One region of the Burkholderia sp. F1 genome, then DNA from elsewhere that is predicted to be linked to it. Evidence: riboswitches for the same ligand, from Rfam matches in the RefSeq annotation. Region 1 holds a riboswitch; the other holds the start of a gene.

The links. Region 1 has a riboswitch for thiamine pyrophosphate ahead of ACFIMZ_RS02115 (FAD-dependent oxidoreductase). Riboswitches for the same ligand answer to the same signal wherever they lie in the genome.
Region 2: it holds a riboswitch for thiamine pyrophosphate, as region 1 does, so the genes downstream of both, thiC (phosphomethylpyrimidine synthase ThiC) here and ACFIMZ_RS02115 (FAD-dependent oxidoreductase) in region 1, are expected to answer to the same signal.

Annotation. Positions count from the first base shown of each region.
Region 1 is NZ_CP172421.1:439,619-450,593, forward strand. Features, by position in the region: gene thpR (RNA 2',3'-cyclic phosphodiesterase) at 1-268, shown strand, start outside; gene ACFIMZ_RS02110 (ABC transporter ATP-binding protein/permease) at 334-2,094, opposite strand; TPP riboswitch at 2,367-2,488, shown strand; gene ACFIMZ_RS02115 (FAD-dependent oxidoreductase) at 2,703-3,839, shown strand; gene thiS (sulfur carrier protein ThiS) at 3,874-4,071, shown strand; gene ACFIMZ_RS02125 (thiazole synthase) at 4,111-4,926, shown strand; gene thiE (thiamine phosphate synthase) at 4,923-6,029, shown strand; gene ACFIMZ_RS02135 (ABC transporter ATP-binding protein) at 6,129-6,953, shown strand; gene mlaE (lipid asymmetry maintenance ABC transporter permease subunit MlaE) at 6,950-7,717, shown strand; gene mlaD (outer membrane lipid asymmetry maintenance protein MlaD) at 7,742-8,269, shown strand; gene ACFIMZ_RS02150 (MlaA family lipoprotein) at 8,303-9,217, shown strand; gene ACFIMZ_RS02155 (MlaC/ttg2D family ABC transporter substrate-binding protein) at 9,330-9,959, shown strand; gene ACFIMZ_RS02160 (STAS domain-containing protein) at 9,956-10,225, shown strand; gene ACFIMZ_RS02165 (ABC transporter ATP-binding protein) at 10,428-10,975, shown strand, end outside.
Region 2 is NZ_CP172421.1:1,352,440-1,363,414, reverse strand. Features, by position in the region: gene ACFIMZ_RS06595 (phosphodiesterase) at 1-667, shown strand, start outside; gene ACFIMZ_RS06590 (MFS transporter) at 886-2,088, shown strand; gene ACFIMZ_RS06585 (EamA family transporter) at 2,114-3,232, opposite strand; gene ACFIMZ_RS06580 (methyl-accepting chemotaxis protein) at 3,674-5,395, shown strand; gene ACFIMZ_RS06575 (molybdopterin-dependent oxidoreductase) at 5,445-6,233, opposite strand; gene ACFIMZ_RS06570 (cytochrome b/b6 domain-containing protein) at 6,261-6,893, opposite strand; gene ACFIMZ_RS06565 (pentapeptide MXKDX repeat protein) at 6,999-7,265, opposite strand; TPP riboswitch at 7,525-7,642, shown strand; gene thiC (phosphomethylpyrimidine synthase ThiC) at 7,718-9,649, shown strand; gene ACFIMZ_RS06555 (glycine zipper 2TM domain-containing protein) at 9,867-10,079, shown strand; gene ACFIMZ_RS06550 (hypothetical protein) at 10,349-10,597, shown strand; gene ACFIMZ_RS06545 (DMT family transporter) at 10,718-10,975, shown strand, end outside.

The DNA.
Region 1 (10,975 bases):
GCTGGTGGCGGCGTTGCAGGACGTCGGCATGCCGACCGATCGCCGGCCGTTTCGGCCGCACGTGACGCTCGCGCGGCTGCCGCACTACGCGGTCGGGCAGCCGGCGCGCGGCGGCGAGTTGCGCCAGCCGGTCGAATTGCATTTCGAAGCGCTGACGTTGTTCGAAAGCGTGCTGTCGCACACGGGGGCGTCGCATCGTCCGCTGGTATCGGCGCCGCTTGCGCTGGCGGATGCGGAGGGATGGGGAGAGGGCCCGCCGCCGGCGTAGGCGGGCCACGCCGGCAGCGGCCGGGGCCGGGGCGCTCGACGCGCACCGGCCGCCCGTGCGGGCGATTACGCGGCGACCTTGTCGCTGTCGCTCACGCGTTCGACGTTGATCGTGCCGCCGTGGTACGCGGCGAGCGATTCGCGGTGCGCGATGCTGACGATCGCGGCCTGCGGCAGCCGCTCGTTGAACAGGTGATAGAGGCGCGCTTCGTTGTCCGCGTCGAGCGCGCTCGTCGCTTCGTCGAGGAACAGGAAGTCCGGCTTGTGCAGCAGCACGCGCGCGCCGGCAAGACGCTGCTGCTCTCCCGGCGACAGCACGCGGGTCCAGTGCCCGGTCTCGCCGAGCCGGTCGACGTACTCTTCGAGCCGGCACGCGCGCAGCGCGTCGCGGCACGCATCGTCGCTGTATGCGTCGGCCGTGGCGGGGTAGGTGAGCGCGGCCTTCAGCGTGCCGATCGGCAGGTAGCTCGTCTGCGGCACGAACATCATCCGCGCGCTGACCGGCGCGTCGATCGCGCCGTCGCCGAACGGCCAGAGTCCCGCGAGCGCGCGCATGAACGTGCTCTTGCCGGAGCCCGACTTGCCGATCACGAGCCAGCGCGAACCGGGTTCGATCGTGACGCTGCCGATGTCGGCGAGCGCGTTGCCGTTCGGCAGCGCGAGCTTGAGCGACGACGTCGACAGATGCTCGCTATCGACGTAATGCAGGTTGATGCCGCCGTGCTCGGTCGCGGGCGACACGCTTTCCTTCAGGTGCGACGCGCCCATCACGCGCTTGAATTCGCGCAGACGGTTGACGGTCGCGCGCCATTCGACGAGCGTGCTGTAACTGTTGATGAACCACGAGAACGAGTCGCTGACGGTGTTGAACGCGGACGAGATCTGCATCAGCACGCCGAACGAGAACGCGCCTGCGAAGTAGCGCGGCGCGGCCACGACGAGCGGGAAGATGATCGCGATCTGGCCGTAGAAGCTCAGCACGAACGTGAGCCGCTTCGTGTACTTCATCACGCGCCACCAGTTGTCGCGGATGCGCATGAACAGGTTGCGGGCGTTGCCGTTTTCAGTGTTCTCGCCGTCATAGAACGCGATCTGCTCGGCGTTTTCGCGCACGCGGATCAGCCCGAAGCGGAAGTCCGCCTCGACGCGCTGCTGCTGGTAGTTGATCGACACGAGCGGATGGCCGACCTTCTGGATGATCAGCGAGCCGACCACCGCGTACAGCGCGGCCGCCCACACCATGTAGCCGGGAATCGCGATCGGCGTGCCGCCGAGCGTGAACGTCAGCGCGCCGGCGAGCGACCACAGGATCGTGATGAACGACACGAGCGTGACGACCGTCGACAGCAGGTCGAGCGACAGCGCGAGCGTGGTCGTCGCGAACGACTGGAGGTCGTCGGTGATCCGCTGGTCGGGGTTGTCGGCGAGGCGGTCGCGCTCGATCCGGTAGAACGCGCGATCGCCGAGCCATTCGTTCAGAAAGCGGTTGGTCAGCCATTGCCGCCAGCGGAACCCGAGCATCTGGCGCAGGTAGCGTCCATACACGGCGAGGATGATGAAGCCGAACGCGAGCGCCGAGAACTGCATCAGCAGACCGGGGAAGTCGTGGACATTCTTCGCCTGCAGCGCGTTGTAGAACTGCGCGTTCCACTGGTTCAGCTTGACGTTGATCCAGACGACGCAGAGATTGATCACGACGATCGTGACGAGCAATCCCCACGCGATCTTCCATTCGGACGAGACCCAGTAGGGCTTGACGAGGCTCCACGCGGAGACCGGGCGCTCGTCCTGCGGCGCATCGGGGGCGGTATGGGTCGATTGGGTCATGTGCTTCCTGATGTGTAGCCGGCGCACAGGCCGGGCGGTGCCGGGTGCGCGCCGCAAAACGGCGGGCCGGGAAAAGGTGCCGCATGACGGCGGGCGTCGCGGATTGTGGTCCGCCCGTCTTAAACGGTACTTAACGGCCAGCGGTGAGACGGCAACCGGCGCGCCCAAGCGCACCGGCCTGCGGGCATTGTGCCAGAGCGGCGCGCGGCATCGGTGAAATTGCCGACCGGGGACAGTTTGCGGCGGTTTCCGCTTTTATGGTCTAATGGCCGTCGACGAAACAGGGGTGCTTCGTGCACGGCCGGCAGAGATTCCGGCGCCGCAGCGAGGCTGAGAGAGACCCTTCGCACCCGATCCGGGTAATACCGGCGCGGGAAGTTTCCGATCCCGCCGGGCTGCGCTGGCTGCGTCCCCATTGCCAGCGCGCTGTTCCGTCCGGCCGGCCTTTGCTGCCGGTTTCGTCCTTTTGGGTACGCGCGTCGCGCGTTACGGAAGGATTCGATGGCCGATCAATCTTCAGTCTTTTGTCCCGCCCCTTGCGCGTTCGCACGGGATCACGCACGCGTGTCCGCTCCGCATGGACGCGCTTTTCGCGGGGAGGGCGTCCGATGAGCACGCCGACCTCTCGTCCGGATTTCGCCGTGCTGGGCGGCGGCCTCGTCGGCCGCCTGATCGCGTGGCGCCTCGCGGGCGACGGGCATCGCGTCGCGCTCTACGAGCGCGGCGGCCCCGACGGCGAGCAGTCGGCCGCGTGGGTCGCGGCCGCGATGCTCGCGCCGCTCGCCGAGGCGGCCAGCGCTGAGCTGCTGATCACCGAGCTGGGCGCGGCGTCGCTCGCGCGGTGGCCGCAGTGGCTCGCGGAGCTTCCCGAGCCGGTGTACTTCCAGCACCACGGCACGCTCGTCGTCTGGCATCACGCGGATCGCGCCGAGGCGCCGCTGTTCGAGCGGCGCGTGCGCGCGAACGCGCCGGCCGCGCTGCTCGACGGCGGCCTCGTCACGCTCGCGGGCGCGCAGGTCGATGCGGTCGAGCCGGCGCTCGCGGGCCGCTTCGCGCGCGGCCTGCTGCTGCCGCGCGAAGGCCAGCTCGACAACCGCCAGGCGCTGCGCGCAATTGCCGCGGGCCTTGCGCAGCGCGGCGTCGATACGCACTGGCACGTCGCGATCGACGCGGGCAATTTGCCCGACGCGCATTTCACGATCGACTGCCGCGGGCTCGGCGCGAAGCCGGTGCTGCCCGCGCTGCGCGGCATCCGCGGCGAGGTCGCGCGCGTGCATGCGCCCGGCATCGGCCTGACGCGGCCGGTGCGGCTGCTGCATCCGCGCTATCCGCTGTACATCGCGCCGAAGCAGGACGACCTGTACGTGATCGGCGCGACCGAAGTGGAGGGCGAGGACATGTCGCCCGTCAGCGTGCGCTCCGCGCTGGAGCTGCTGAGCGCCGCGTTCTCCGTGCATCCGGCGTTCGGCGAGGCGCGCATCCTCGAACTGAATTCGCAGTGCCGGCCGACGCTGCCCGACCATCGCCCGGCGCTGATCTGGGACGGCGCCGCGACGCTCGCCGTCAACGGCCTGTACCGGCACGGCTTCATGATCGCGCCGGAGGTCGCGCACGCCGCGGTCGCGTTCGCCGAGGCGGCGCTGTCCGGCGCGCTGGGCGGCGCGGATGGGTTCGCCGCGTGGCGCGGCGCGGCGCGCTGGCCGGATCTCCTTCATCACCGCGACGCCGCGCGCCAGCCGGCCTGACGCGCGTCGCCTCCCGTATTCGACGAAGCAAGCCATGAATATCCAGATCAATCAGCAGACCCTCACGCTGCCCGACGGCGCGACGGTCGCCGACGCGCTTGCCGCGTACGGCGCGCGGCCGCCGTACGCGGTCGCGCTGAACGGCACGTTCGTCGCGCGCACGCAGCATGCGGCGCGCGCGCTCGCGGCGGGCGACAAGCTCGACGTCGTGCACCCGGTCGCGGGCGGCTGAGTGCCGCCGGTGCGTCCCCGATCTTTCCAGGAACACGAGATGACGTCCCTTCCTTCCGCCGATGCGCTGACGCTGTACGGCGAAACTTTCGCAAGCCGCGTGCTGCTCGGCACGTCGCGCTATCCGTCGCTGCAGTCGCTGTCCGATTCGATCGCGGCCGCGCAGCCCGGCCTCGTGACGGTCGCGCTGCGCCGCCAGATGAGCGGCGGCACCGCCGAAGCCGGCTTCTTCGACCTGCTCAAGCGCCACGCGGTGCCGCTGTTGCCGAACACGGCCGGCTGCCAGACCGTCGCCGAGGCGGTGACGACCGCGCACATGGCGCGCGAGGTGTTCGAGACCGACTGGATCAAGCTCGAGCTGATCGGCGACGACTACACGCTGCAGCCCGACCCGGTCGGCCTGATCGAGGCCGCCGCGCAGCTGGTCAAGGACGGCTTCAAGGTGCTGCCGTACTGCACCGAGGATCTCGTGATCGGCCGGCGCCTGCTCGACGTCGGCTGCGAGGCGCTGATGCCGTGGGGCGCGCCGATCGGCACCGGCAAGGGCGTCGTGAACCCTTACGGGCTGCGCGTGCTGCGCGAGCGGCTGCCGGACGTGCCGCTGATCGTCGACGCGGGGCTCGGCGTGCCGTCGCACGCGTGCCAGGTGATGGAGTGGGGCTTCGACGGCGTGCTGCTGAACACGGCAGTGTCGCAGGCGACCCATCCGGAAATCATGGCGCGCGCGTTCGCGCAGGGCGTCGCAGCCGGCCGCGCCGCGTACCTCGCGGGGCCGATGGATGCGCGCGAAACCGCGCACGCGAGCACGCCGGTCGTCGGCATGCCGTTCTGGCACCAGGACGGGGGCGGCGCGTGAGCGCGGGGCTGGCCGCCGCATTCTGGCCGCCCGCGGACGAGCTGACCGAGGCGGCGGAGCGGATTCGCGCGCGGCTCGGCGAGTGGCCGCGCGGCGCGGCGTCGTGGCGGCTGTGCGTCGCGCCGCCCGAGCTGCCGGCCGACGGCGACGTGCTGATCGTGTCGGAGGGCGACCACGCGGCGCGCGCGCTGGCGTCCGCCGCGTCGCGGCCGGCATCGCCCGGCGCGGCCGTCATCGAATACGGCGAGCGCCACGCGGTGCTGCACCGCGCGGGCGAACGCGTCGCGCTCGCCGCCGCGCACCCGCTCGCGGACGACTGGATGCCCGCGTTCGCCGCGTTCCTCGACTGCGGCTTCGCGCCGCCCGACGCGCTGGTGCTTGCGCTCGCGTGGCGCGACGGCGACGAGGCCGCCGCCGATGCGTGGCCGGTGGACCCCGCGCGTTTTCCGCGCGCCGCCGGGCTGCCGCCCGCGCCCGAGCCGGCCTTTAGGCCGTGTCCCGCGCGGCTCGGCCTGTATCCGGTCGTGCCGAGCGCGGAATGGGTCGAGCGGGTGCTGGACTGCGGCGTGCTGACCGTGCAGTTGCGCGTGAAGGGCGCCGCGCCGGACCTGCTGCGCGCGGAAATCGAGCGCGCGGTCGCTGCGGGGCGCCGCCATCCGGACGCGCGCGTGTTCATCAACGACTATTGGCAGATTGCCGCGGACGCCGGTGCATATGGCGTGCACCTGGGCCAGGAGGATCTCGAGACGGCCGACCTGGCGGCGATCACGCGCGCGGGGCTGCGGCTCGGACTGTCGAGTCACGGATATTACGAAATGTTGCGCGCGCTGCACGTGCGTCCGAGCTATCTCGCGCTCGGGCCGGTGTTCGCGACCACGACCAAGGCGGTCGCCGCGCCGCCGCAGGGGCTCGCCCGGATCGCCCGCTACGCGCGCTTCGCGGGCGCGCAGGCGCCGCTCGTCGCGATCGGCGGGGTCGGGCCGGACACGCTGCCGGCCGTGCTGGCGACGGGCGTCGGCAGCGTCGCGGTGGTCAGCGCGGTGACCGGGGCTGCGGATTATCGCGCGAGGATTATTGCGTTGCAGCAATTGTTTCCCGGATAATTTGACATTCATTGACCGGAAGGCCGAGGGCGGCGTCACGACATCATTCCGATGCAGGCCCTATAATTCGGCGTTCTGCGTATAAGGAATGTCAGCTCCGTGAGCGCCCCCACCACCTCAGAGACCCTGCTGGAACTCCGTGACGTCGACTTCGGCTACGGCGACCGTCTCGTCCTGTCGAACCTGAACCTGCGCTTCGCGCGCGGGCAGGTGGTCGCGGTCATGGGCGGCTCGGGCTGCGGCAAGACCACCGTGCTGCGCCTGATCGGCGGGCTCGTGCGCGCGCGCCGCGGCCAGGTCCTGTTCGACGGCGCCGACGTCGGCGCGCAGACGCGCGACGGCCTGTACGCGCTGCGCCGCAAGATGGGCATGCTGTTCCAGTTCGGCGCGCTGTTTACCGACATGTCGGTGTTCGACAACGTCGCGTTCGCGCTGCGCGAGCATACCGACCTGCCCGAGGAGCTGATCCGCGATCTGGTGCTGATGAAGCTCAACGCGGTGGGCCTGCGCGGCGCACGCGACCTGATGCCGTCCGAGGTGTCGGGCGGCATGGCGCGGCGCATCGCGCTCGCGCGGGCGATCGCGCTCGATCCGCAGCTGATCATGTACGACGAGCCGTTCGCGGGCCTCGACCCGATCTCGCTCGGCATCACCGCGAACCTGATCCGCACGCTGAACCACGCGCTCGGCGCGACGTCGATCCTCGTCACGCACGACGTGCCGGAGTCGTTCGCGATCGCCGACTACGTGTACTTCCTGGCCAACGGCGGCGTGCTCGCGCAGGGCACGCCCGACGAGCTGCGCGCGTCGACCGATCCGAGCGTGCGCCAGTTCATCGACGGCGCGCCGGACGGCCCGTTCAAATTTCATTACACGAGCCCGCCGCTCGGCGCGGATTTCGGGCTCGGCGGAGGGCGCGCATGATCAGCGCGATCGGACGTTTCGTCAACGGCGGCCTCGTGCGCGTCGGCTATGGCGCCCGCATGTTCGTGCGGCTCGTGCTGGAGTTCTTCCCGCTGCTGCGCCGGCCGCGGCTCGTCACGAAGCAGATTCACTTCCTCGGCAACTACTCGTTCGTGATCATCGCGGTGTCGGGCCTGTTCGTCGGCTTCGTGCTCGGCCTGCAGGGCTACTACACGCTGAACCGCTACGGGTCCGAGCAGGCGCTCGGCCTGCTCGTCGCGCTGTCGCTCGTGCGCGAGCTTGGGCCCGTCGTCACGGCGCTGCTGTTCGCGGGCCGCGCGGGCACGTCGCTGACCGCCGAGATCGGCCTGATGAAAGCCGGCGAGCAGCTCACCGCGCTCGAGATGATGGCGGTCGATCCGATCAAGACGGTGATCGCGCCGCGCATGTGGGGCGGGATCATCACGATGCCGCTCCTCGCGGCGATCTTCAACGCGGTCGGCGTGCTCGGCGGCTATTTCGTCGGGGTGATCCTGATCGGCGTCGATCCGGGTGCGTTCTGGTCGCAGATGCAAGGCGGCGTGCAGGTCTGGGCCGACGTCGGCAACGGTGTGCTGAAGAGCATCGTGTTCGGGTTCGCCGTGACCTTCATTGCACTGTTTCAAGGGTACGAGGCGAAGCCGACGCCCGAGGGCGTGTCCCGCGCGACCACCAAGACGGTCGTGTTCGCGTCGCTCGCCGTACTCGGCCTCGATTTCCTGCTGACCGCGCTGATGTTCAGCTAAGCCTCAGCCAAGCCATATTTTGGGATGACGATGAAAAAGACTGCTCTCGACTTCTGGGTCGGCCTGTTCGTGGTGGTGGGCTTCCTTGCGGTGCTGTTCCTTGCGCTGAAGGTCGGCAACATGAGTTCGCTGTCGTTTCAGCCGACCTACGCGGTGAGGATGAAATTCGACAACATCGGCGGGCTGAAGCCGCGCGCCGCCGTGAAGAGCGCGGGCGTCGTGGTCGGCCGCGTGAAGGCGATCGGCTTCGACACGAACACCTACCAGGCGCTCGTGACGATCGATCTCGACAAGCAATACCAGTTTCCGAAGGACTCGTCCGCGAAGATCCTGACGTCGGGCCTGCTCGGCGAGCAGTACGTCGGCCTCGAGCCGGGCGGCGATTCCGAGATGCTGAAGGCGGGCGACACGATCGCGATGACGCAGTCGGCGATCGTGCTCGAGAACCTGATCGGCCAGTTCCTGTACAGCAAGGCGGCGGACGCCGGCGGTGCGAAATCGGCTTCCGGCGCGCCTGCCGCGACGGCGCCTGCCGCATCCGGCACCCAATAACCACACGAGAGATCAATAAGAGGGGAAACGATCATGCAGACGATTCGGATCAGGCACGCCGCGCTTGCGGTGGCTGCGGCAGCCGCGCTGAGCGGCTGCGCCACCGTGCAGACGCCGACCAAGGGCGATCCGCTCGAGGGCTTCAACCGGACGGTGTACAAGTTCAACGACACCGTCGACACCTATGCGCTGAAGCCGGTCGCGAAGGGCTATCAGTACGTGGTGCCGCAGCCGGTGCGCGACAGCGTGACGAACTTCTTCTCGAACATCGGCGACGTCTACATCGCGGCGAACAACCTCGTTCAGCTGCGGATCGCCGACGGCGTCGGCGACATCATGCGCGTCGTGATCAACACGGTGTTCGGTGTCGGCGGCCTGTTCGACGTCGCGACGATCGCGAAGCTGCCGAAGCACACGGCCGACTTCGGCGTCACGATGGGCCGCTACGGCATCCCGGCGGGCCCGTACCTGGTGCTGCCGCTGCTCGGCCCGAGCACGGTGCGCGACGCGGCGGGCCTCGGCGTCGACTACGTTGGCAACCCGCTCACCTACGTGAAGCCGGACGGCGTGAGCTATGGCCTCTTCGGCCTGAACCTCGTGAATACGCGCTCGAACCTGCTCGGCGCGGGCGACGTGCTCGAAGCGGCGGCGATCGACAAGTATTCGTTCGTGCGCAACGCGTACCTGCAGCGGCGCCAGATGCTGATCAGCAACGCGCGCGGCGAAGCGGGCGCATCGTCGGACAGCGAAGCGCTGCCGAAGTACGACCTGCCGGACGACAGTGCGGCGGCGCCCGCCGCTGCGTCCGCGCCGGCGGGGGCATCCGGCGCGGTGGCGCCGGGGGCGGCCGGTTCGCCGAATCCGGCCAGCGCAACGATCGTGCCGCCGATGCAGGTGACGCCGCCGGCGCCCGGCGGGCTGCGCATCCCGAGCATCCGGCTGCATTGATCGGACTTACATTCGTTACAGCCGGAAACGATTATGCCGGTGGCGCACGCGAACTTGCGCGTAAGCTACCGGCTCCAACCTCCGCATTGACTCATTCATGCAGGTCAATATTATGAAGAAACTGTTCCTGATCCCGGTTTTCGCAGCGCTCTTCTCGTTCGGCGCGGCAGCTCACGCGGAAGTCGACCAGTCGAACCCGCAGGCGCTGATCAAGACTGCGACGCAGCAGGTGCTCGATGAAGTGAAGCAGCAGACGATCAAGCAGGGCGACACGAACCGCATCATCACGATCGTCAACAAGGACATCCTGCCGTACACCGATTTCCGCCGCACCACGCAGCTTGCGATGGGCCGCCACTGGCGTGAAGCGTCGCAGGCGCAGCAGCAGCAAGTGATGGAGCAGTTCAAGCTGCTGCTGATCCGCACGTATTCGGGCGCAATCGCGCAGCTGAAGCCGGACCAGCAGATCCAGTACCCGCCGTTCCGCGCGAGCCCGGAGGACACCGACGTCGTGGTCAAGACGGTCGCGATGAACAACGGCCAGCCGGTCCAGATCGACTACCGCCTGTACAAGACGCAGCAGGGCTGGAGGGTGTATGACCTGAACGTGCTCGGCGCGTGGCTGATCCAGACGTACCAGCAGCAGTTCAACGAGAAGATCCAGCAAAGCGGCGTGGATGGCCTGATCCAGTTCCTGTCGCAGCGCAACCAGGAGCTTGCCGCCGGCAAGCAGGCGTCGTGAGCGGCTTCGCAGCCGGTTCCACGCTGACCCACGCGAGCGCGAAGGCCGCGCTCGCGGCGGGGCTCGCGCAGATCGGCGCGGGCGCCACCGCTGTCGACTGCGCGGCGCTCGCGGAATTCGACTCGTCCGCGCTCTCCGTGCTGCTCGCATGGCAGCGCGCCGCGCAGGCGCGCGGCACCCGCCTCGACATCCTCAATTTCCCTCCGAAGCTCGCCAGCCTCGCGCAGGCCTACGGCGTCGACGCGCTCATCAACGGGCGACATTGACCCTGTCTGACCGACCGTGTCCGACTGACCGTATCCGGCTGAAGCCGGCCCCTGCGGGGCGCCGGCCTCCAATGGCCGTCCCCTCCCGTCGGTTTGCCCTATAATCAAGCGTTTTGCGGGACTGCCGATCGGCGTCGGGCCCCCATTTTCTTTCGCAGCAAGCACAGAATAGGCGTCGCGGCCGTTGCGCCGCGCACAGTCCATGTCAGCCATAGAAATCCGTCACGTCAAGAAGCGCTACAAGTCGCTTCAGGCGCTCAAGGGCGTCAGCCTGTCGGTCGAGGAAGGCGAGTTTTTCGGTCTGCTCGGCCCGAACGGCGCAGGCAAGACTACGCTCATCAGCATCCTCGCCGGGCTCGCCCGGGCCGACGAAGGCAGCATCTCGGTGCGCGGCCATGACGTCGTCAAGGACTTCCGGGCCGCGCGCCGCGCGCTCGGCGTCGTGCCGCAGGAGCTGGTGTTCGATCCCTTCTTCACGGTGCGCGAGACGCTGCGGATCCAGTCCGGCTACTTCGGGCTGCGCCACAACGACGACTGGATCGACGAAGTGATGGCCAATCTCGACCTGACCGAGAAGGCGGACGCGAACATGCGCGCGCTGTCGGGCGGGATGAAGCGCCGCGTGCTGGTCGCGCAGGCGCTCGTGCACCGGCCGCCCGTGATCGTGCTCGACGAGCCGACCGCCGGCGTCGACGTCGAGCTGCGCCAGACGCTGTGGAAATTCATCTCGCGGCTGAACCGCGAAGGCCA
Region 2 (10,975 bases), 910 kb from region 1:
TTTCGGCCACGACGACGAATACGCGCAACTGCGCGCCCTGCTCGCACCGCTCGAGATCCCGTACTACCTGATGGTCGGCAACCACGACGACCGCGCGGCATTGCGCCGCGCGTTCGCCGATCGCCGCGAATGGCAGGACGGCGAGTTCGTGCAGTACGCGCTCGACGTCGGCGCGGTGCGCGTGCTCGCGCTCGATTCGCAGGTGCCCGGCACGAGCGCCGGCGACCTGTGCGACGCGCGCCTCGCGTGGCTCGCCGGCCAACTCGACGCCGCGCGCGATCGGCCCGTGATCGTCGCGCTGCATCATCCGCCGTTCGCGTCGGGAATCGGCCACATGGATGCGCTGCGGCTCGCGCCCGCCGCCGCCGCGAAGCTCGACGCGCTGCTGCGCGGCCATCCGAACGTCGAGCGCGTGCTGTGCGGCCACGTGCACCGGACGATGTTCGCGCGCTTCGGCGGCACGATCGCGTCGGCCGTGCCGGCGCCCGCGCACCAGGTCGCGTTCGACCTGCGCGACAACGCGCCGTCGGCGTTCCGGCTCGAGCCGCCCGCGTTCGCCGTGCATCGCCATACGCCGGATGCCGGCGTGATCACGCATCACGTGTACGTCGACGAAGGCGACGGCCCGTATCCGTTCTACGAGCCGACGGGCGAGCTCGTCGATTGATCGCGGCCGCGGCAGCCTTTCCGGTGCCGCGGCAACCCTGACCGCTGCCCGCACCCCACCTGCTCCGCCGGGCCTGCGCGCTCGGCCGGGCGAGGCCTCGACCGGCACGTTTCGCACGGCTCCGGTATCATCGGCTCCCCCGACCGATGCCCGGCGCGCGCGGGCGCCAGCCGCCGCGCCCGCGCGGGTCACGTCATACCCGAGCGCCCCGAATCGCCATGTCTTCCGTCGCCCCCGACCGTCCGACCGACGCCGCCTCGCCCCACTATTCGCGCAGCCTGCTGTTGCTGCTCGCGACGATTGCCGGCGTATCGGTCGCGAACATCTACTACAACCAGCCGCTGCTCGACAGCTTCCGCGCGGCGTTTCCGGACCACGCGTCGTGGATCGGCGCGGTGCCGACCGCCACGCAGCTCGGCTACGCGGCCGGAATGTTCCTGCTCGCGCCGCTCGGCGACCGCTTCGACCGCCGCCTGCTGATCCTGCTGCAGATCGCCGGCCTGTCGGTCGCGCTGATCGCGGCGGCCACCGCGCCATCGCTCACGGTGCTCGCCGCGGCGAGCCTCGCGATCGGCGTGCTCGCGACCATCGCGCAGCAGGCGGTGCCGTTCGCTGCGGAAATTGCGCCGCCCGCCGCGCGCGGGCAGGCGGTCGGCGTGGTGATGAGCGGCCTGTTGCTCGGAATCCTGCTCGCGCGCACGGCCGCCGGCTTCGTCGCCGAATACTTCGGCTGGCGCGCGGTGTTCGGCGCGTCGGTCGCGGCGCTCGTCGCGCTCGCCGCGGTGATCGTGCTGCGCCTGCCGAAGAGCTCGCCGACGTCGACGCTGCCGTACGGCAAGCTGCTCGGCTCGATGTGGCATCTCGCGGCCGAATTGCGCGGGCTGCGCGAAGCGTCGCTGACGGGCGCCGCGATCTTCGCGGCGTTCAGCGCGTTCTGGCCGGTGCTCACGCTGCTGCTCGCCGGCCCGCCGTTCCATCTCGGGCCGCAGGCGGCGGGCCTGTTCGGCATTGTCGGCGCGGCGGGCGCGCTCGCCGCGCCCTATGCGGGCCGCGTCGCCGACAAGCGCGGGCCACGCGCGATCATCTCGCTCGCGATTGCGCTGGTCGCGCTGTCGTTCGTGATCTTCGCGCTGTCCGGCGCGAGCATCGTCGGGCTCGTGATCGGCGTGATCGTGCTCGACGTCGGCGTGCAGGCCGCGCAGATCTCGAACCAGTCGCGCATCTATGCGCTGAAGCCCGACGCGCGCAGCCGCGTCAACACGGTGTACATGGTGTGCTATTTCATCGGCGGCGCGCTCGGCTCGTCGGCCGGCGTCGCCGCGTGGCGCGCGTTCGGCTGGACCGGCATGTGCGCGACGGGGCTGGTGTTCGCCGTGCTCGCGCTCGCGTGCCACTACCGGGGCGGCAAGCGCGGCGGCTGAACGCCGGCAGCGCCGCGCGCCGCCGTCAGGCGTCGAATGCCGGCGCGCCGGGTACCGGCTTGGCGGTCGACGCGGGCGCTGACGCATAGGTCGTCACCGGCGTCGGCTCGGGTGCGGACGTCGGCGTCGGTGCCTGGGTCGTTGCAGGCGCCGCGGCGGGCGCCGGCGCGGATGCGGTCACGGGCGTCGAGACGCTCGCCGAAGCCGTTTGCGACACGCGCCGCCGCGCCGGGTCGAACACGAACGACAGCCCGACGCTGCCGAGGATCGCGACCGTCGCGATCACGGTCGCGATCGTCACGGGCTCGCCGAGCATCAGCGCACCGATCGCGACCGCGACGATCGGGTTCACGTACATGCAGCTGCTCGCGATGATCGGGCTCGTGTGACGAATCAGGTAGCCGTATGCGACGTACGCGGCCATCGTGCAGAACACCATCAGGTACAGGAACGCGAACGCCGGCCCCACCGCGAGGTGCTCGATGCGCTCGCCGAGCAGCCACGCGGCGAGCGTCGACATCAGGCCGCCGAGGCCGATCTGCAGCGACGTGGACAGGAACAGGTCGGACGGCAGCTTGAGCCGCGTCGACAGATGCGCGCCGCCCGCCCAGAACAGCGCGCCGGCCAGCACGCAGATCGTGCCGAGCGCCGAATTCGTGGCCGCCGCGCCGCCCGAATTCAGCACGACGATGCCGACCATCCCGAGCGCGACGGCCACCCATTCGCCCTTCGTCACGGGCCGCCCCGCGACGGCCGCGATCACGGTCGCGAACAGCGGCACCGTGGCGACCATCACCGCGGCCGAGCCGCTGCTGACGGTCTGCATCCCGAGCGCGATCGTGCCGGACGACAGCGCGACGAGCATCGTGCCGACGATCGCGGTGTTGCGGATCTCGACGAGCGTCGGCCATTCCGGCTTGCGCCGCAGCGCGAAGATGAACAGGCCGATGCCGCCGAGCAGGTTGCGCAGCCCCGACAGCAGCAACGGCGGGAACGACTGCAGCGCGAAGTGCAGGCCGCTGTAGGTCGAGCCCCACACGAAGTAGATGAACACGAGCGCGAGCGCGACGCGTCCGCCGCGGCTTTGCGGCAGGCGGATCGGGTGGCGGGCGAAGAAATCGAGGAGGCGGTCGAGCGGCGTCATCGTTCAGCCTGCCCGCACGCCGTGCCGCGTGCTCCGTTGAAAGACGCCGGGACAACCGGCAAACGGCCCGGGCGATACCGGGACGGCGGACGAAAACGTGCGGAACGACATGACAGTGCGAACGGCGACGAAGTGGACCGGACGAGCCGGCGACAGAGGGACAAAAAAACGTGCGCACCGCTGCGGCCGCGCACGTTCGGCATTATGGCACCAAGGATTCGAAAGCCGTTTGGGTGCTGTCTGAAAGGCGGTTGACTGACGTTTTCTCGCGACATCGATTATTTGATCCCGTTGGTTCATTTTTCCTAATGTACCGATTCGCGCTGCCGTATACCCGGCCATCAACCCTGCCTGCGTGATGGGATTTCAGCTTAATAGTCTGAAGAATACACCGATGCGGGCATGGGACTTGACGGGTTTTCTCTCACATGGGTAGCGGGTATGAACAAGCTGACAGGCACCATCAAGCTCAAGATCGCGATTGCATTCGGCGCTTGCGTGATCGTGATGATCGCGATCGGGCTGGAAGGAATACGGGGGCTCGCGACGCTGAGTTCCGACATGAGTTCGATGTACACGGACAGCACGGTGCCGATCGAGGACCTGGCGAGCACCCAGGCGGGTGCGCTGCAGATGCGCCTGAACCTGGAGCGGCTGGTCGCGACGCATGACGCGGCCGAGGTGAAGACCATCGCCGAGCGCATGCGCGAGCGCGAGAAGAAGGTGCTGGCCGCGTGGAACGACTACTACCCGGCGAAGGTGACGGCCGCCGACGAGCGCAGGCTCGCGGACCGCATCGCCGGCCAGCTCGGCGATTTCCGCGCGCTCGCGTCGACCGCGCTCGGCGCGGCCGAATCGGGCAACGCCGACGCGACGGCGGCGGCGGTCGACAAGCTCCGCCCGCTCGGCACCGCGCTCGCCGACAGCATCGACGAGGACATCACGATCAACGCGAAGCAGGTCAAGGACGCGGCCGACCAGGGCAACGACACGTCCCATACGCTGATGTGGGCGTCGCTCGGCACCCTCGCGATCGGCGTGGCTGCCGCGATCGGCGCCTGGCTGTATCTGCAGCGCGCGATCACGCAGCCGCTCGGCGCCGCGATGAACACCGCGCAGCGCATCGCCGAAGGCCATCTCGAGAACGCGATCGAGATCCGCTCGAACGACGAGTTCGGCCGCCTGCTGGTCGCGCTGCGCCAGATGGACACGCATCTCGCTGACATCGTGCGCGGGATCAAGGCGTCGAGCGAATCGATCTCGGTCGCGTCGGGCGAGATCGCGGCCGGCAACATGGACCTGTCGTCGCGCACCGAGGAACAGGCCGCGTCGCTCGAGGAAACCGCCGCGAGCATGGAAGAGCTGACCGCGACGGTCAAGCAGAACTCGGAAAACGCGCGCCAGGCGACGACGCTCGCGACCAATGCGTCGGAGGTCGCCGACAACGGCAGCGAGGTCGTGCAGCGGATGCTCGTGACGATGACCGAGATCAGCGCGAGCTCGTCGAAAATCGCCGACATCACGGGGCTGATCGAAAGCATCGCATTCCAGACCAACATCCTCGCGCTGAACGCCGCGGTCGAGGCCGCGCGCGCCGGCGAACAGGGCCGCGGCTTCGCGGTCGTCGCGGGCGAGGTGCGCAGCCTCGCGCAGCGCGCGTCGAGCGCCGCGAAGGAAATCAAGGAGCTGATCCAGCACTCGGTCGAGACGGTCCGCGACGGCTCGGCGCAGGCGGAAGCGGTCGGCCGCACGATGGGCAACGTGCAGCAGGCGATCCGCCGCGTCGCCGACATCAACGCGGAGATCTCGGCCGCGTCCGACGAGCAGAGCCGCGGGATCGAGCAGGTCAACATCGCGGTCAGCCAGATGGACGAAGTCACGCAGCAGAACGCGGCGCTCGTTGAACAGGCGTCCGCCGCCGCGCAATCGCTCGAACAGCAGGCCGGGCAGCAGAAGCGCGCGGTCGCGGTGTTCAAGCTCGCCGACCGCGGCGTGGCCGCGCCGGCCGCGGCAATCAAGACGCCCGCTCCCGCACCGCGCGCACCGGCTCCGCGTCCGGTCGCGCCGCGCGTCGTCACCCGCCCGGCGCCCGCACCCATGGCTGCGTCAGCCGCACCGGCGCTCGCCTCGGCAGGCGGCGCGGACGACTGGGAAACCTTCTGACCCGCGCACGTCGCGCCCCGCGCGCCGTGCGCCGGCCGGCGCGCGGCGCTTACGACCCGCCGAACCAGTTGTACCCCTGGTCGACCCAGTACCCGCCCGGATACGTGTTGGTCACGAAGATTTCCATGATGTGCTTCGGGTTCTTGTAGCCGAGCTTGGTCGGCATCCGCAGCTTCATCGGAAAGCCGAATTCGGGCGGCAGGCGACGTCCGTCGTACTCGAACGTCAGCAGCGTCTGCGGATGCAGCGCGGTCGGCATGTCGATGCTCTCGTAGTAATCGTCCGCGCATTTGAAGCCGACGTACTTCGCGCTCGTATCCGCGCCGACGCGCGCGAGGAACGCGCCGAACGGCGTGCCGCCCCAGCGCCCGATCGCGCTCCATCCTTCGACGCAGATGTGCCGCGTGATCTGCTCCGCATGCGGCAGCGCATAGAGTTCGTCGAGCGTCCACACGCGCTTGCCGCTCACGCGGCCGGACAGCGCGAGCCGGTATGTCGCCGCATCGACGTGCGGCACCTCGTCGATCCCGTAGTACGCGTTGAACGGGAACGGCCGCGTCAGGTCCGCTTCGGTATAGGTCGGCGCGAGCCGGTCCGGGCTGAACAGCCATGCCTGCACGCGGTCGTTCATCCGCGACACCTTCTCGAGAAACGTGTTGACCGACGCATCGTCCTGCAGCGTGCAGCCGGACAGCATCGCGAGGCCGCCGAGCGTCAGGATGCGGCGATTGAACAGGCGCCGCGACGGCATCGCGAGCTCACGCCGCACGTCGAGCGCGAGCGACTGCCGGTCGAGCGTCCAGCGCGCACGCGCGCGCGTGTCTTCGGGTTCGGACATGATGATCTCCTTGGACGCGCGGGTCGCTCAGCGGCCGCGCAGCATCGCGAGCAGCGAACGCGGCACCAGCAGCGCCATCGCGACGTGCACGACGACGAACGCGACCAGCACCGACATCGCCCAGAAATGCACGACGCGCGCGTTGTCGTAGCCGCCGAGCAGCGTGCGCAGCAGCGGAAACTGCACCGATTTCCAGATCACGAGACCGGACAGCACCAGCACCACGAGATCGATGATCGCGGTCAGATAGGCCGCGCGCTGCACCGCGTTGTAGACGCTCAGGTCGTCGTGCGACAGCTTGCCGTGCAGCGCGGCGCGCAAGTCGCGCCACACGTCGGCCGGCGTGACCGGCCAGAACTTGCGCGCGATGCGTCCGGTCGCGATCGCCATCGTCAGGTAGAAAACCCCGTTGCCCGCGAGCAGCCACATCGCCGCGAAATGCCATTGCAACGCACCGCCGAGCCAGCCGCCCAGCGTGATGCCGTGCGGGAACACGAACGGCGGATAGATCGGCGACGCATCGTAGATGCGCCAGCCGGACAGCACCATCACGATCGCAGCGAGCGCGTTGAGCCAGTGGCTCACGCGCACCCACCGCGGGTGGATCGAGCGCGCGGGCGGCGTCGCGGCCGCGGGCCCGGTGGCGCGAACGGTTTGCATGATGACGACTCCTCCAGTGGCGCGGCTGCCGCGCCGACCGGGCGGCGTCCGCTGTCGCGAACGCATGACCGGGCGGGCGGCACAAGCCGCGCGCGAACCATCCCGTCAGTTGGACGGGCTCATCTTGTCGTCCTGCTTCTGCTTGCCCATCTCGTTGTGCGACATGCCGCCCTTCTTCATCGCGTCTTTCTTCATCGCGTGCTTCTTCATGCCGTCCTTTTGCATCCCTTCGTCCTTCGACATCGCTTCGTGGCCCATCGCGTCCTTCGACATCGGCGCCTGATCCTTCGACATCGCATCGTTCTGCGCATAAGCGCCCGTCACCGCGAACGCGAGGCCGGCGACGCAGGCTGCCATCAGTGCTTTTTTCATGACATCACTCCAGTACATGGGTTTAAGGAGCCGAATAGACGGACGACGCGGCGCCATATGACAGGCCGTCGCGAAATTTTTTTTTTCGCGACGCGCGCAGCCGCGCGATGCTGCGCTGCGCCGTCGTGTCCGCGCGGCCGTCGCCCCGTGCGCGGCGCGCGCCGTGCCGCCGGTACGCGCCGCACGATGCTGCGGCCGTCTATCCGGCACGGATCTGTCCCCGGTTGAAACCGCCGCGAAGCCGGTGTATCGTGTGCGCTTGCTAACGCGGGGGTCCTGCAATGCGCTCGGTCAAGAAACCGGCAATTGCGGGTGAGAAATACCCTTTGAACCTGATCTGGATAATGCCAGCGCAGGGAAGCGTACGGGCTTCGCCGCCATCCTTCTGACGAAACCCGCCGCCTCACGAATCTCGTCTCCTGCTTAGCTAGCGCCCCACATCAGGAGATCGCATGAACGCCAATCCGAAGTTTCTGTCCGCCGACGCGCACGTCGACGCTGCTGCCGTCGCGCCGCTGCCGAATTCGCGCAAGATTTACGTGACGGGGTCGCAGCCCGACATCCGCGTGCCGATGCGCGAGATCACGCAGTCCGACACGCCGACCGGCTTCGGCGGCGAAAAGAATCCGCCGATCTACGTTTACGATACGTCGGGTCCGTACACGGATCCAGAAGCAAAGATCGACATCCGCGCGGGCCTGCCCGCGCTGCGCCAGCGCTGGATCGAAGCGCGCGGCGACACCGAGACGCTGTCGGGCCTCACGAGCGACTACGGCCGCGAACGCGCGGCCGACCCGGCCACGGCCGACCTGCGCTTCCCGGGCCTGCATCGCCATCCGCGCCGCGCGCAAGTCGGCAAGAACGTCACGCAGATGCACTATGCGCGCCGGGGCATCATCACGCCGGAAATGGAATACATCGCGATCCGCGAGAACCAGCGCCGCGCCGAGTACCTCGAAAGCCTGAAGGCGAGCGGCCCGAACGGCGCGAAGCTCGCCGCGATGATGGGCCGCCAGCACCCGGGCCAGGCGTTCGGCGCCGCGGCATTCGGCCCCAATGCGCTCACCGAGATCACGCCGGAATTCGTGCGCTCGGAAGTGGCGTGCGGCCGCGCGATCATCCCCGCGAACATCAACCACCCGGAATCCGAGCCGATGATCATCGGCCGCAACTTCCTCGTGAAGATCAACGCGAACATCGGCAACTCGGCCGTCACGTCGTCGATCGGCGAGGAAGTCGACAAGATGACGTGGGCGATCCGCTGGGGCGGCGACACGGTGATGGACCTGTCGACCGGCAAGCACATCCACGAAACGCGCGAGTGGATCATCCGCAACAGCCCGGTGCCGATCGGCACGGTGCCGATCTACCAGGCGCTGGAAAAGGTCAACGGCAAGGCCGAGGACCTGACCTGGGAAATCTTCCGCGACACGCTGATCGAGCAGGCAGAGCAAGGCGTCGACTACTTCACGATCCACGCGGGCGTGCGCCTGCAGTACGTGCCGCTCACCGCGAACCGGATGACGGGCATCGTGTCGCGCGGCGGCTCGATCATGGCGAAGTGGTGCCTCGCGCATCACAAGGAAAGCTTCCTGTACGAGCACTTCGAAGAGATCTGCGAAATCATGAAGGCGTACGACGTGAGCTTCTCGCTCGGCGACGGCCTGCGCCCCGGCTCGATCTACGACGCGAACGACGAAGCGCAGCTCGGCGAGCTGAAGACGCTCGGCGAGCTCACGCAGATCGCGTGGAAGCATGACGTGCAGGTGATGATCGAAGGTCCGGGCCACGTGCCGATGCAGCTGATCAAGGAAAACATGGATCTGCAGCTCGACTGGTGCAAGGAAGCGCCGTTCTACACGCTCGGGCCGCTGACGACCGACATCGCGCCGGGCTACGACCACATCACGTCGGGCATCGGCGCCGCGATGATCGGCTGGTTCGGCACCGCGATGCTGTGCTACGTGACGCCGAAGGAGCACCTCGGCCTGCCGAACAAGGACGACGTGAAGGAAGGCATCATCACGTACAAGCTCGCCGCGCACGCCGCGGATCTCGCGAAGGGCCACCCGGGCGCGCAGGTGCGCGACAACGCGCTGTCGAAGGCGCGCTTCGAGTTCCGCTGGGAAGACCAGTTCAACCTCGGCCTCGATCCGGACAAGGCGCGCGAATTCCACGACGAAACGCTGCCGAAGGATTCGGCGAAGGTCGCGCACTTCTGCTCGATGTGCGGCCCGCACTTCTGCTCGATGAAGATCACGCAGGACGTGCGCGAGTTTGCAGCGCAGCAAGGCGTGTCCGAAACCGAAGCGCTGAAGAAAGGGATGGAGGTCAAGGCCGTCGAGTTCGTCAAGACCGGTGCCGAGATCTATCACCGGCAATAAGCGTCAGATCGCTTCACGATGCACAAAGCCCGCTTTCGAGCGGGCTTTTTTGCGTCTGCCGCATGCGTGCCGGAACCCGGGGAAACAAATCATTACGAAAGCGCGAACGCTCTAACAAGTCCTTACAGCAGCCGGACAGGCCAGCGCGTAGATTGGGTTCATGCGTGGCCACCGATCGGTCGCGCGTCCTCCGTTCACAACATCAAGGACAACGATCATGAACTCGATCCGGCGTATTGGGGTGTGCGCACTGCTGGTCGCGACGATGGCCAGCCTGTCGGCGTGCGACTCGATGACCACCCGTCAGCGCAACACGGCAATCGGCGCAGGCGTCGGCGGCGTCGCCGGTGCGGCGATCGGCGGCAATGCACTGTCGACCCTCGGCGGCGCGGCGGTCGGCGGCATCATCGGCAACCAGGTCGGCAAGTAATCCGGCGGCGTCCTCGCGGGACGCGAGGCCGAACCAGACAGACGGCGCTATCCGCAGACGGGAAGCGCCGTTTTCGCATGTGCGCCGGCGACGGGTGCCGCGTGGAAGACGGTCCGATGCGGAGTACGTAGCATCTTGCGCAATGCGACGGCCGCGGCGGTCCCCGTAGCGGTCCCCGAAATGATCCGTTACCGTTTTGCACACCGTGTCACGGACATGCAGCCTAAGCTAAAGCATCGGCGCTTCACCCGCCTCGCCGGGGAGACATCATGACCAGAACCTTCGTCGCAGCGGCGCTCGCGTGCGCGTCTCTCGCCGGCTGCTATTACCCGTACGGCTACTATCCGTCCGGCTATTACGCGGCGGCGCCCGTCCAGACCGCGCCGGTGTATGTCGAGCCCGCGCCCGCCTACTATTATCCGGCGCCTGCCTATGCGCCGGCCTGGGGCGGCTGGTGGGGGCCGGCGGTGTCGCTCAATTTCGGCTTCGGCGGGCGCGGCGGCTGGCATCACCACTGACGGCCGCATTCCGCCGCCGATCTACCGTTTCTTGTCATTTCATCCGATCGTGAAACGTCGGCCGGGATGCGCGGTGTAAGATGCAGCGCATCCCCCTCCCTGCCCTCCGCGTCACGACCGATGTCACCCAAAAATGCCTGCCTGCTGACCGTGCTCGCCGCCCTGTGGGGCGCGTCGTTCCTGTTCATCCGAATCGGCGTCACCGAGTTCGGCGTCGCGCCGCTGATGGTGCTGCGTGTCGGCATCGGCGCGCTGTTCCTGCTCGGGCTCGCGCTGACGCGTCTTGCGCCCGCCACGCTCGGCGCGCAACTGCGCCGCCATGCGTGGCCGCTGTTCGTCGTCGGCGCGCTCAACTCCGGCGCGCCGTTTTGCCTGTTC